Regions from separate parts of the Micromonospora sp. WMMB482 genome, predicted to be linked through region 2. Evidence: riboswitches for the same ligand, from Rfam matches in the RefSeq annotation. Region 2 holds a riboswitch; each other region holds the start of a gene.
What was found. A riboswitch is a leader RNA that binds a small molecule or an ion and turns the genes downstream of it on or off. The one in region 2 is predicted to bind cobalamin.

Region 1 (4,241 bases), 130 kb from region 2:
TCCACCGAGGAGGAGCAGTTCGCATGAGACACCAGATCATCGGTCCGGTGGCCGAACGGTTCGACGAGGTCCTCACCCCCGGGGCGCTGGAGTTCCTGGTGGCGCTGGACAGCGAGTTCGCCGCCCGCCGCGTGGCCCTGCTGGACACCCGCCGCGCCCGGCGCGACCGGTACGCGACCGGTCAACTGCCCGACTTCCTGCCGGAGACCGCCGCGATCCGCGCCGATCCCACCTGGCGGGTCGCGCCACCCGCGCCCGGTCTGCTCGACCGGCGGGTCGAGATCACCGGGCCCACCGACCGCAAGATGACTGTCAACGCGCTCAACTCGGGGGCGCAGGTGTGGCTCGCCGACTTCGAGGACGCCACGGCCCCCACCTGGCACAACGTCGTCTCCGGACAGCTCAACCTGATCGACGCGCTGGACCGGCGGATCGACTTCACCGACGCGCGCGGCAAGCGGTACGCCCTCGGCGACGACCTGGCCACGATCGTGGTCCGGCCGCGCGGCTGGCACCTGGTGGAGAAGGGCGTCGTGGTGGACGGGCGCCCGATCTCCGCCAGCCTCTTCGACTTCGGCCTGTACCTGTTCCACTGCGCCCGCCGGCAGCTCGACATCGGCGCCGGCCCCTACTTCTACCTGCCGAAGCTGGAGGGCCACCGCGAGGCGCGGCTGTGGAACGACGTGTTCGTCTTCGCCCAGCGGTACCTCGACCTGCCCCAGGGCACCATCCGGGCCACCACGCTGATCGAGACGATCACGGCCGCGTTCGAGATGGAGGAGATCCTCTACGAGCTGCGGGAGCACTCGGCAGGGCTCAACGCCGGGCGCTGGGACTACATCTTCAGCATCATCAAGAACTTCGGGCAGTGGCCGGACTTCGTCCTGCCGGACCGCTCCGAGGTCACCATGACGGTGCCGTTCATGCGCGCGTACACCGAACTGCTGGTCGCGACCTGCCACCGGCGCGGCGCGCACGCGATCGGCGGGATGGCCGCGGTCATCCCCAGCCGCGACGCCGAGGTCAACGAGACGGCGCTACGCCGGGTGCGCGCGGACAAGCGGCGGGAGGCAGGCGACGGATTCGACGGCTCCTGGGTCGCGCACCCGGGCCTGGTCGACGTGTGCCGGGATGAGTTCGACGCGGTGCTGGGCGACCGCCCGAACCAGCTCGACCGGCTTCGCGACGACGTCGACGTCACCGCCACCGACCTGCTCGCCGTCGACAAGACCCCGGGCCAGGTCACCGCCGCCGGGCTGCAGTCCGACATCGCGGTCGCGCTGCGCTACGTCGACGCCTGGCTCGCCGGCACCGGCGCGGTGGCGCTGTGGAACCTGATGGAGGACGCGGCGACCGCCGAGATCGCCCGCTGCCAGGTCTGGCAGTGGCTGCACCACCGCACCCCGTTGGCCGGCGGCGGCTGCGTCACCGAGGACCTCGTCCGGTCGGTCCTCGCCGAGGAACTGGCCGCGCTGACCGCCGGCCGCGGCGACGCCGACCGCGAGCGCGCCGGACAGGCGGCGCGGATCGTCGAGGACACCGCGCTCGGCGAGGACCTGCCGGCGTTCTTCACCACCGGCGCGTACGCCCGGCACCTCGCACCGCGGGGACAGGTGGCGACGGCCGGCTGACCGGCGGGACGCCGCGGCCGGGAGGGATGTGACAGAGCCCTCCCGGCCGTGCCACAGCCCGCCGGTCCCGTCACCGGGGTGCCCTACGATGGCCCACGGTGCTGGTTCGCGCGGGCTTTGACGGTCCGGGCGTCGCAAGAGGGAATCCGGTGCGAATCCGGAACTGCCCCGCAGCGGTGAGTGGGAACGACCGCCGTCACACGCACTGGACGCCCTCGGCGCCCGGGAAGCGACGGCCACTAGGAGATCGGCACTGTCCGATCACGCCCGCGAGTCCGAAGACCTGCCTGCACCGCGTGCGTGACCACGCACGCCGCCGACGGCCTCGCGGGAGGGCCAGGGCGAGGCGGGCGACCAGTCACCCGACCCTGCCGTCACCTTTCCCCGGACCGCCGGTGAGCCGTACCGGACCTCGAGGGAAGGATCCCAGGCAGATGACGTTCTCGACCGCGCCCGGCTACGGGTTCGCCGATGCCTGGCATGCGGTGGCCGGCGGCGAGCCGGAGTACACCGGCCCGCTCGACCCGGACGTGTCACGAATGCTGGCCTCCTACATCGGCCCGGGTGAGACCGTGCTCGACATCGCCGCCGACGATTTCGCGGCGGTGGCCGCCCGGGCCGGCGCCCACGTCACGGTCGTCGACCCGTCGCCGGGACGCCTCGCCCGGGTGGCGGACGACGCCCGGCGCTACGGCGTCACAGTCGAAACGGTACGCGCGCTCTGGCCGCACACGGCACTCCCGCACCACGACGTGGTGGTGAGCGTCGGGACGCTGCGCCGGCACCACGACCTGCCGGCCGCGTTGCGCGCCATGGTGCTGCACGCCGGCCGGTTGCTGCTCTGTGCCGACGAGGCCGGCGCCCCCGCGCCGCACGAGCAGGTCCTGACGGCGCTGCTCGGCGCGCCGGTGACCCGGCCGGTGCCACGGCACCTGCTCATCGCCGGAACGCTCGCCGAACTGGGCCTGACCGCCGACGTGCGGACGGTGACCGCGGTCCGCGGCGTCACCGGGGCCGACGAGGCCGAACTGGCCGCGCGGGTGGCCGGGCGGACGCTGCCCGGGCCACTGGCCGCGCGACTGCTGGACCTGCTCGCGCCGATGCTCAGCCGGACTCCGTCCGGCCACTGGCAGTACCGCTACCCGGCGCAGCTGGGTCTGGTGGTGTGCCCGGTGTGACGGCCGGGTCGGCGAAACCGGCCAGCAACCGCTCGGCGGCGAGAGCCGGGGTGAGCGTGCCGGCAAGGACGTCTCGCTCGACCTGCGGGGTGAGGGCCCGCACGGTGGGATGGGCGCGGAGGCGGTCGAGCAGTTCGGCGCGCACCGTCGCCCAGACCCAGCCGAGCTGCTGTCGTCGGCGCCGCTCGGCCAGCTCGCCGGAGGCGGCCAGTATGTCCTGGTGGTGGCGGATCTGCTGCCACACCTCGTCGAGGCCGGTCTCCTCAAGGGCGCTGCACGTGACCACGGGGGTCTGCCAGCCGCCCTCCGGATGCAGCAGGCGAAGCGCGCCGGCCAGTTCCCGGGCGGCCCGGCGGGCGTCGGTCGCGTGCGGTCCGTCGGCCTTGTTGACCGCGATCACGTCGGCGAGTTCCAGCACGCCCTTCTTGATCCCCTGCAGTTGGTCGCCGGTGCGGGCCAGGGTGAGCAGCAGGAACGAGTCGACCATCTCGGCGACAGTGGTCTCGGACTGGCCGACGCCGACGGTCTCGACCAGAACCACGTCGTAGCCGGCGGCCTCCACCACCACGATCGCCTCCCGGGTGGCCTTCGCGACGCCGCCGAGCGTCCCGGCCGTCGGCGAGGGCCGCACGAACGCGGCCGGGTCGACGGCGAGGCGGGCCATGCGGGTCTTGTCGCCGAGGATGCTCCCGCCGGTGCGGGTGGACGACGGGTCGACCGCGAGCACCGCCACCCGGTGCCCGTCGCCGGTCAGGCGGCAGCCGAGCGCGTCGACGAACGTGGACTTGCCGACTCCGGGCACCCCGGTGATGCCGACGCGACGGGCGCCACCGGCGTGCGGGGTGAGCGCTGCCAGCAGCCGCTGGGCCGACGCCCGATGATCGGGCCGGGTGGACTCGACCAGAGTGATGGCCCGGGCGATCCACGCCCGGGAGCCCGCGCGCACCCCGTCGACGTACGCCTGCACCGGCGGGGTGCGCATCGCGGCGCCGCTCACGCCGAACTTCCCTTCGTGCGCGACTGCGGGGCTCGCAACACCGGCTCACTCCTCGCGCTCACGCCGAACTTCCCTTGGTGCGCGACTGCGGGGCTCGCAACACCGGCTCACTCCTCGCGCTCACGCCGAACTTCCCTTGGTGCGCGACTGCGGGGCTCGCAACACCGGCTCACTCCTCGCGCTCACGCCGAACTTCCCTTGGTGCGCGACTGCGGGGCTCGCAACACCGGCTCACTCCTCGCGCTCACGCGGGGTGGCCGAGCCGCCGGGACAGCTCGGCGAGCAGCTCCCGGGCGGCCTCGGCGATGACGGTGCCGGGCGGGAAGATGGCCGCCGCGCCGGCCGCGCGCAACGCGTCGAAGTCCTGCGGCGGGATCACACCCCCTACGATGATCATGACGTCGTCGCGGTCCAGCGCCGCCAGCTCGTCGCGCA
Region 2 (4,241 bases):
GGGCCCTCGACGTGCACACCCCGGCCGGTCGGCGGTCCGCTTCTGCGAGGACGGAACCGCACAGTGCCCGACACCATCACGCTCACCGGCCGACCACCGTCGGCCTCGCACCTGACCCTGTCGCAGATCATGGACCAGCACCACACCAACCTGATGGGCACGGTCCACGGCGGGCGCATCCTCAACCTGATCGACTCGGTCGCCGGAGTGGTCGCCGCCCGCCACTCCGACGGCCCGGCAGTCACCGCCGCCATCGACGAGACCGCGTTTCTGCGTGCGGTACGCGTCGGGGACGTGGTGCACGTGGACGCCCGGATCACCTGGGCCGGCCGCAGCTCGATGGAGGTGGCGGTCAAGGTCAGCGCGGACCGGTGGGACCGCGCGGTGCCGCCGGTGGACGTGGCCACCGCGCATCTGGTGATGGTGGCGGTGGACGACGAGGGGCAGCCCCGGCCGGTGCCGCCGCTGCACACCGAGACCGAGGGCGACCGGCGGCGCTACCGGGAGGCGCAGATCCGGCGCGAGCACCGGCTGGCGCTGCGGCGGGCGCTGCTCGACGGCGCCGGGGAGGGCTGAGCGGTGCTCGGACTCTCAGCGGCCACGCTCGCCGGCTATCTGGCCGCCATCGTGGTGCTCATGCTCACCCCGGGGCCGGACATGATGTTCGTGCTCGCCAACGCCACCCGGTACGGCCCGCGGGCGGGCGCGGTGGCCGCGCTCGGGGTCGCCGCCGGGGAGGCGGTGCACGTCGCCGCCGTGGTGGCCGGGCTCGCCACCGTCATCGCCGCGTCTCCGGTGCTGTTCACCGCGATCCGGTGGGCCGGTGCGGCGTACCTGATCGTGCTGGGCCTGCGGGCGCTGCGCGGCACGGGCCGGCCCGGCGCGCGTGCGGACCGGCCGGACGGCGGCGCCGGTCGGGCGTTCCGGCGCGGGCTGCTGACGAACCTGCTCAACCCGAAGATGATCCTGTTCAGTGTGGCGTTCCTGCCGCAGTTCGTCCGGCCCGAGGCGGGCCCGGTGGCGGCGCAACTGGTGCTGCTCGGCGTGCTGTTCGTCGCGGTGCAGCTCGCCGTGGACCTGGCGCTCGGCGTGGGCGCCGGGCGGTTCGCCAGCCGGTGGGGCGACAGCCGCTGGTCGCGGCGCGTCGACCGGCTCTGCGCGGTCGCCTTCGTGGCGCTCGGCGTGCGGCTGGCCGCCGGCTGATCGACTCCGTCACGCCGAGGTGGCGGCATCAGAGGTGCTCCGACCCCGCCACCTCGGCGAACTGGCGATGATCATGACGCCGTCTCCAGCGGCGACTCCGCCGGCGTGCCGGGCAGGGCCGGCCGCTCTCGGTCCAGGTGCAGGCGCAGCAGCACCCAGCCCAGCGACACGCCGCCGATGAACACGTACGCGGGCTGGGTGCCGAACGTGTCCCAGCAGGTGTGCAGCGTGACGGCGGCGGCGAAGGTGAGCAGGAACGCCGCCAGCTTCCGGCCGCCGGGGGCGGCGGCGAACGTGAACAACGCGGCGGCGGTCAGCCCGGTCCAGGCCAGGTGCGCGGCAGGCGCGGTGAGACCGCGTACCAGCAGCGTCTGCTCGACCGCGCCGAGACTGCCCTGCGACCCGACGAACGCGGCGAACGCGTAGCCCATGGTCTCCAGCGCGGCGAACCCGGCGCCGGAGGCCACGCCGATCACCAGCCCCTGCGCCGGGGACGGGTGCCGCCGCCACAGCAGCAGGATGCCGGCCGGCACGATCAGCTTGGCGGTCTCCTCGGCCAGCCCGACGAGCGCCATCGGCAGGACGCCGAGGCGGTGCAGTGTGCCGTACTCCAGCCAGCCGGCGGCGACCACGCCGATCACGCCGCCGAGCAGCGCGGCGACGCCGACGACGGAGCCGGGGACCGGGCGGCGCGCCGGCCTCCCCTGGGCGAAGGTCAGGAACGTGGCGGGCGCGACGGACGCGCCGAGCACGATCAGCGCCGGTACGAACGTGACGGTCCCGGTGCCGGCGAGTGTCTCCAGCACCAGCAGGTGGAGCCCGACGCCGACGAGCAGGACCGCCACCCACGCCCAGCGGCGCCCGGTATTCCCCATACCGCCGAGTATCGCGCCCGCCGCGCCGCGCCCGAATCGGGGTGGGCACTGTGGACGGTGAGATCAATCCGACACGCCGACACGACATCTGGTGTTGCACGGGAGCCCTCACCGCCATATATGGTGGTGCCGCAGCTGGTTCGGCCGAGCCCTTCGGGGCGGGGCCGAGGCAAGAGGGAACCCGGTGGAAGTCCGGGACTGCCCCGCAGCGGTGAGTGGGAACGACAGCCGTCAACAGCACTGGGCCACCGGCCTGGGAAGCGACGGCCGGTAGGCGACCGGCGACCCCGGTCGGGCCCGCGAGTCCGAAGACCTGCCAGCGCGCCGTACGCCTCCGCGTACGGCGGTCGGAGGTCGCGCGGGACGACCGACGCCAGCAGCCGGGCCGGCCGTGCGCCGCGCCCGTTGGCGTCTCCCGCCGTCTCCAGACGGTGACAGCGAGGAGAGGTCATGACTGTCGTACAGGAGAGTCCCCCGTCCGGCACCGGCGGGTCCGAGGTCCGCCGGCCGGCGATGCGGGTACGCAAGCGCGACGGCGACACCGAGCCGGTGGACGTCAACAAGATCGTCCGGGCGGTGGAGCGCTGGGTCGCCGACCTGGACGAGGTGGACCCGCTGCGGGTGGCCACCAAGACGATAAGCGGGCTCTACGACGGGGCGACCACCGCCGAGCTGGACCGGTTGTCGATCCAGACCGCGGCGGAGCTGATCGGCGAGGAGCCGCAGTACTCGAAGCTGGCGGCGCGGCTGCTGGCCGCGTACGTGGACAAGGAGGTCCGCGGTCAGGGCGTGGCGAGCTTCAGCCAGTCGATCGCGTACGCGCACGGGCTGGGGCTGATCGGCGACGAGACGGCGGCGTTCGTGGCCCGGCACGCCCGCAAGCTGGACGACGCCGTGGACCCGGACGGCGACCTGCGGTTCGAGTACTTCGGACTGCGCACGGTGGCGGACCGCTACCTGCTGCGGCACCCGGAGTCCCGGCTGGTGGTGGAGACGCCGCAGTACTGGCTGCTGCGGGTGGCCTGCGGGCTGTCCCGCACCCCGGGCGAGGCGGTCGGCTTCTACCGGCTGATGTCCGCCCTGGCCTACCTGCCCAGCTCCCCCACGCTGTTCAACTCCGGCACCCGGCACACCCAGATGTCGTCGTGCTTCCTGGTCGATTCGCCGCGCGACGAGCTGGACTCGATCTACGAGCGGTACCACCAGGTGGCGAAGCTGTCGAAGTTCTCCGGCGGCATCGGCATCTCCTGGTCGCGGGTGCGCGGCCGGGGCGCGCTGATCCGGGGCACGAACGGCCGGTCCAACGGCATCGTGCCGTTCCTCAAGACGCTCGACGCCGGGGTGGCCGCGGTCAACCAGGGCGGCCGGCGCAAGGGTGCGGCCTGCGTCTACCTGGAGCCGTGGCACCCGGACGTGGAGGAGTTCCTGGAGCTGCGGGACAACACCGGCGAGGAGTCCCGGCGTACGCACAACCTCAACCTGGCCAACTGGATCCCGGACGAGTTCATGCGCCGGGTCGAGGCCGACGGCGAGTGGTCGCTGGTCGACCCGTCGGACGCCCCGGAGCTGCCCGACCTGTACGGCGAGGCGTTCGACTCCGCGTACCGGGCCGCCGAGAAGAAGGCGGTCCGCACGGTGCGGGCCCGGGACCTGTACGGGCGGATGATGCGCACGCTCGCGCAGACCGGCAACGGCTGGATGACGTTCAAGGACGCGTCGAACCGGTTGTCCAACCAGACCGGTGAGCCGGGCAACGTCATCCACCTGTCCAACCTGTGCACCGAGATCCTGGAGGTCAACGACGACGCCGAGACCGCCGTGTGCAGCCTCGGCTCGGTGAACCTCGGCGCCCACGTCACCGCCGACGGGGTGGACTGGGAGCGGCTGCGCGCGACGGTCCGCACGGCAGTGGTCTTCCTCGACCGGGTGATCGACATCAACTACTACCCGGCCGAGCAGGCGGCGGCGTCGAACCCGCGCTGGCGGCCGGTCGGGCTCGGCCTGATGGGGTTGCAGGACGCCTTCTTCACGCTGCGCCTGCCGTTCGACTCGGCGCAGGCCAAGGAGCTGTCCACCCGCGTGCAGGAGGAGATCCTGCTGACCGCGCTGGAGACCTCCGCCGGGCTGGCCGAGCAGTTCGGCCCGCATCCGGCGTACCCGCAG
Region 3 (4,241 bases), 140 kb from region 2:
CGGATCACCGGGCAGAGCGGCTCGGAGATCACGGGACCGGCGTTCACCCCGGCCGGGGACCGGCTGTACTTCTCGTCGCAACGCGGCACGACCGGCTCGTCCTCCGGCGGCATCACCTACTGCGTCACCGGTCCGTTCCGCCGATGACGGGTTCCCGGCCGCGCTGACCCGCACGGGCCCCGGGTGGCCGTTCGTGACGGCCACCCGGAGCCGTTGTCAGCCCTGCCGTACCTCGGCCGCGGCGGCGACGAGGTGTCGCAGGGACGCCTCGACCTCGGGGTAGGTGCGGGTCTTCAGGCCACAGTCGGGGTTGACCCAGAGCCGGCGGGCGGGGACCGCGGCGACGGCGCGGCGCAGCGCGTCGACGACCTCGTCGTGGGGCGGTACGCGGGGGGAGTGGATGTCCCAGACGCCGGGTCCGACACCGCGCCGGTACCCGATCGCGGCGAGGTCGTCGAGGATCTCCATCTTGGAGCGTGACGCCTCGATGCTGGTCACGTCGGCGTCGAGGGCGTCGATGGCGGTGATGACCTCGCCGAACTCGGAGTAGCAGAGGTGGGTGTGGATCTGGGTGTCGTCGGAGACGCCGCTGGTGGCCAGCCGGAACGCGCCGACCGCCCAGTCGAGGTAGGTCTGCTGCTGGTCGCGGCGTAACGGCAGGGTCTCCCTTAGCGCGGGTTCGTCGACCTGGATGACGCGGATACCGGCGGTCTCCAGGTCGCGGCACTCGTCGCGCAGGGCGAGGGCGACCTGGTCGGCGGTGTCGGCGAGTGGCTGGTCGTCGCGGACGAAGGACCAGGCGAGGATGGTGACCGGGCCGGTGAGCATGCCTTTGACGGGTTTGCCGGTCAGCGACTGGGCGTAGGTGGACCAGGCGACGGTCATGGGTGCCCGGCGGGCCACGTCACCGAAGATGACGGGCGGGCGCACGCATCTGGTGCCGTAGGACTGCACCCAGCCGTGGTCCGTGGCGGCGAACCCGTCGAGCTGCTCGCCGAAGTACTGGACCATGTCGTTGCGTTCCGGCTCGCCGTGCACGAGCACGTCCAGGCCCAGGTCCTCCTGCAGCCGGATGACGTGGGCGACCTCGGTGCGCATCCGATCGGTGTAGCCGGCGTCGTCGAGGGTGCCGGCCCGGTGCGCGGCGCGTGCCGCGCGCAGCTCGGCGGTCTGGGGGAACGAGCCGATCGTGGTGGTGGGCAGGTCGGGCAGGCCGAGGCGGCGCTGCTGGCGGTCGGCGCGCTGGGCGTAGTCGCCGCGTTGCCGGTCGTCGGGGCGTAGCGCGGTGAGGCGTCCGCGGATGTCGTCGTGGCGCCACGACGCCGGTGCGGCCGGCAGCGGCGCGGGCAGGGTCGTCGTGCCGTCGCGCAGCGCGCGGCCGAGCAGGACCACCTCGTCGACCTTCTGGCGGGCGAACGCCAGCCGGCCGGCCAGCCGCGGGTCCAGGCGGGTCTCGGCGGCCAGGTCCACGGGTACGTGCAGCAGCGAGCAGGACGTGGACACCGAGACGTGGTCGGCCAGCGCGGCGACGGTGGCCCCGGCGGCGATGGCGGCGCGTAGATCCGTACGCCAGACGTTGCGGCCGTCGACCAGCCCGGCGACGATAGTCTTCCCGCCCAGCGGGCCGGCGGCGGCGAGCCGGTCCAGGTTCTCCCGCCCGGCGACCAGGTCGACGCCGACTGCCTCGACCGGGGTGTCGAGCAGCGCGGGCAGGGCGTCGCCCAGGTGGCCGAAGTAGCTGGCGACGAAGATCCGCGGCCGGTCCGCCAGGTCGCCGAGGCGGCGGTAGGCGCGGCGGAGGCCGTCGATCTCGGCCGGGGAGCGGTCGGCGACGTAGGCGGGCTCGTCGAGTTGCACCCACGGCACGCCGGCTCCGGCGAGCGCGGTGAGGATCTCCGCGTAGGTGTCGACGAGGTCGTCGAGGCGGGCGAACGGGTCGGCGCCCTTGGCCAGCAGCAGGAACGTGGCCGGCCCCACCAGCACCGGGCGGGTGGTGATACCCAGGTTCCGGGCCTCGGTGTACTCGCTGAGCGCCTTGGCGGGGTGGGCGGTGAAGGCGGTGTCGGCGTCGATCTCCGGGACCAGGTAGTGGTAGTTGGTGTCGAACCACTTGGTCAGCTCCAGCGCCGGTTCGGCGTCGACGCCGCGGGCCATGGCGAAGTAGGTGTCGAGTTCGTCGAGGCCGAGGCGGGTGAACCGCTGCGGGATCGCACCGAGGGCGACGGCGGTGTCGAGCATGTGGTCGTAGTAGGAGAAGGTGTTGGACGGGATGGCGTCCAGGCGCGCGTCGCGCAGCGTCCGCCACACCTGCGCCCGCAGCCCGGCGGCGGTCTCGTGCAGGGTGGCGGCGTCCAGCGCGCCGGCCCAGTAGGCCTCGACCGCCTTCTTCAGCTCGCGGTGCGCGCCGATGCGGGGGTAGCCGAGTACGGTGCTCTGCCCGAATGAGGTTGTCACTGTGGTCCTTCCCTCGAGGTGCCTGGCGGCCACGCGGGAAAGGGAAGGCGGGGTACGGCTGTCGCGTACCGGCTTTCCGCCCTGGCCCTCCCGAGAGGCCGCCGACGGCGCGCACCGGCGGTACGCGCAGTGCGGGCAGGTCTTCGGACTCGCGGGCATGACACCAGGTCGCCTACTGGCCGTCGCTTCCCGGACCTCGCGGTCCAGTGCTTCGTTGACGGCGGTCGTTCCCACTCACCGCTGCGGGGCAGTCCCGGTCTCCCACCGGGTTCCCTCTTACGGCGCCTCACCCGCGCGGCGGGAGAGGCACACCAGCACCGCCCAGGATCGTACGACGCCGATTCGCGGCACGCGGGGTGATGTCCGAGGCGCGGGACGCGGGCCGGAACAACCATGGTCGCCGATCGACGGACGCTGCCCCGGCAGCGCAGTTGATGTCGTCACATCCCGGTCCGGTCCGAGCCGGCGGCCTTTACCATCCCGGCATGACGGTGCCGTCAGAGACGTTATCCCTCGCCGCCGATTTCCCGGCCGCTGGGCGTGAGCAGTGGCAGCGACTCGCCCTGGGGGTGCTGCGCAGGTCCGGGCTCGCGGGCGAGGACACCCCGCTGGACGCGGTCGAGGAGTTGCTGGCTCACCAAGGCTACGACGACGTCACGCTCGCGCCGCTGTACACCGCCGACGATCCGACGCCGACGCCCGCGCCGCCGGGGCTGTTCCCGTATACCCGGGGTGCGCGGGCGGCCGGCGCGGTGCCGGCGGGGTGGGACATCCGGCAGCGGCACGCCGACCCGGACCCGAAGGTCACCGCCGAGGCGGTCGGCGCGGACCTGGAGAACGGGGCCACGTCGCTGTGGCTGGTGCTCGGCGAGGACGGCGTACCGGCGGCCGGGTTGCCGGGCGTGCTGGAGAACGTCTACCTGGATCTGGCCGGGATCGTGCTCGACGCCGGCGCCGCCGCGGTCGACGCGGTGCCGGCGTGGTTCGCGCTGCTCACCGAGCGGCAGGTGCCACCGGCGAAGGTGCGGGGGAACCTCGGTGTGGATCCGCTCGGATGGCGGGCGCGCACCGGACGGCGGTGGGAGGGGCCGGCGGACGAGTGGGCCCGCCGCTGCGCCGAGGGTTTCCCGGGACTGCGGTCGATGACGGTCGATGCGACGGTGTTCCACGACGCGGGCGCCTCGGACGCGCAGGAACTCGGCTGCGCGGTCGCCGCCGGCGTGGCGTACCTGCGGGACCTCACGGCCGCCGGGTTGAGCGTGCCGGCCGCGTTCGGGCAGCTGGAGTTCCGGTACTCGGCGACCGCGGACCAGTTCGCCACGATCGCGAAGTTGCGGGCGGGCCGCCGGCTGTGGGCGCGGGTGGCGCAGGTGTGCGGGGTGCCGGAGCACGGTGCGCAACGTCAGCACGCGGTCACGTCCACCGCGATGATGACCGCCCGCGATCCGTGGGTGAACATGCTGCGTACCACGCTGGCCTGTTTCGCCGCCGGTGTGGGCGGCGCGGAGGCGGTGACCGTGCAGCCGTTCGACCACTGCCTGGGACTGCCGGACGGTTTCGCCAGGCGGATCGCCCGCAACACCCAGTCGCTGCTGCTGGAGGAGGCGAACGTGGGCCGGGTGGTCGACCCGTCGGGCGGCTCGTGGTTCGTCGAGCGGTACACCGAGGATCTGGCCCGGGCGGCGTGGGCGTGGTTCACCGAGATCGAGCGTGCCGGTGGGATGGCGGCGGCGCTGGACGGCGGCCTGGTCGCGGACCGGTTGGCCGAGACCTGGCAGCGGCGTGCC

Region 1: linked by a shared signal. The riboswitch ahead of KSK32_RS23975 (class I SAM-dependent methyltransferase) and the one ahead of KSK32_RS24525 (ribonucleoside-diphosphate reductase subunit alpha) in region 2 are both predicted to bind cobalamin.
Region 3: linked by a shared signal. The riboswitch ahead of metE (5-methyltetrahydropteroyltriglutamate--homocysteine S-methyltransferase) and the one ahead of KSK32_RS24525 (ribonucleoside-diphosphate reductase subunit alpha) in region 2 are both predicted to bind cobalamin.

Annotation. Positions count from the first base shown of each region.
Region 1 is NZ_JAHOPD010000020.1:4,842,247-4,846,487, reverse strand. It holds gene aceA (isocitrate lyase) at 1-27, shown strand, start outside; gene aceB (malate synthase A) at 24-1,631, shown strand; cobalamin riboswitch at 1,717-1,937, shown strand; gene KSK32_RS23975 (class I SAM-dependent methyltransferase) at 2,066-2,809, shown strand; gene meaB (methylmalonyl Co-A mutase-associated GTPase MeaB) at 2,736-3,806, opposite strand; gene scpA (methylmalonyl-CoA mutase) at 4,051-4,241, opposite strand, start outside.
Region 2 is NZ_JAHOPD010000020.1:4,974,058-4,978,298, reverse strand. It holds gene KSK32_RS24540 (acyl-CoA thioesterase) at 64-576, shown strand; gene KSK32_RS24535 (LysE family translocator) at 580-1,203, shown strand; gene KSK32_RS24530 (PrsW family intramembrane metalloprotease) at 1,275-2,078, opposite strand; cobalamin riboswitch at 2,198-2,414, shown strand; gene KSK32_RS24525 (ribonucleoside-diphosphate reductase subunit alpha) at 2,529-4,241, shown strand, end outside.
Region 3 is NZ_JAHOPD010000020.1:4,835,420-4,839,660, forward strand. It holds gene KSK32_RS23950 (alkaline phosphatase PhoX) at 1-147, shown strand, start outside; gene metE (5-methyltetrahydropteroyltriglutamate--homocysteine S-methyltransferase) at 217-2,454, opposite strand; cobalamin riboswitch at 2,571-2,763, opposite strand; gene KSK32_RS23960 (methylmalonyl-CoA mutase family protein) at 2,940-4,241, shown strand, end outside.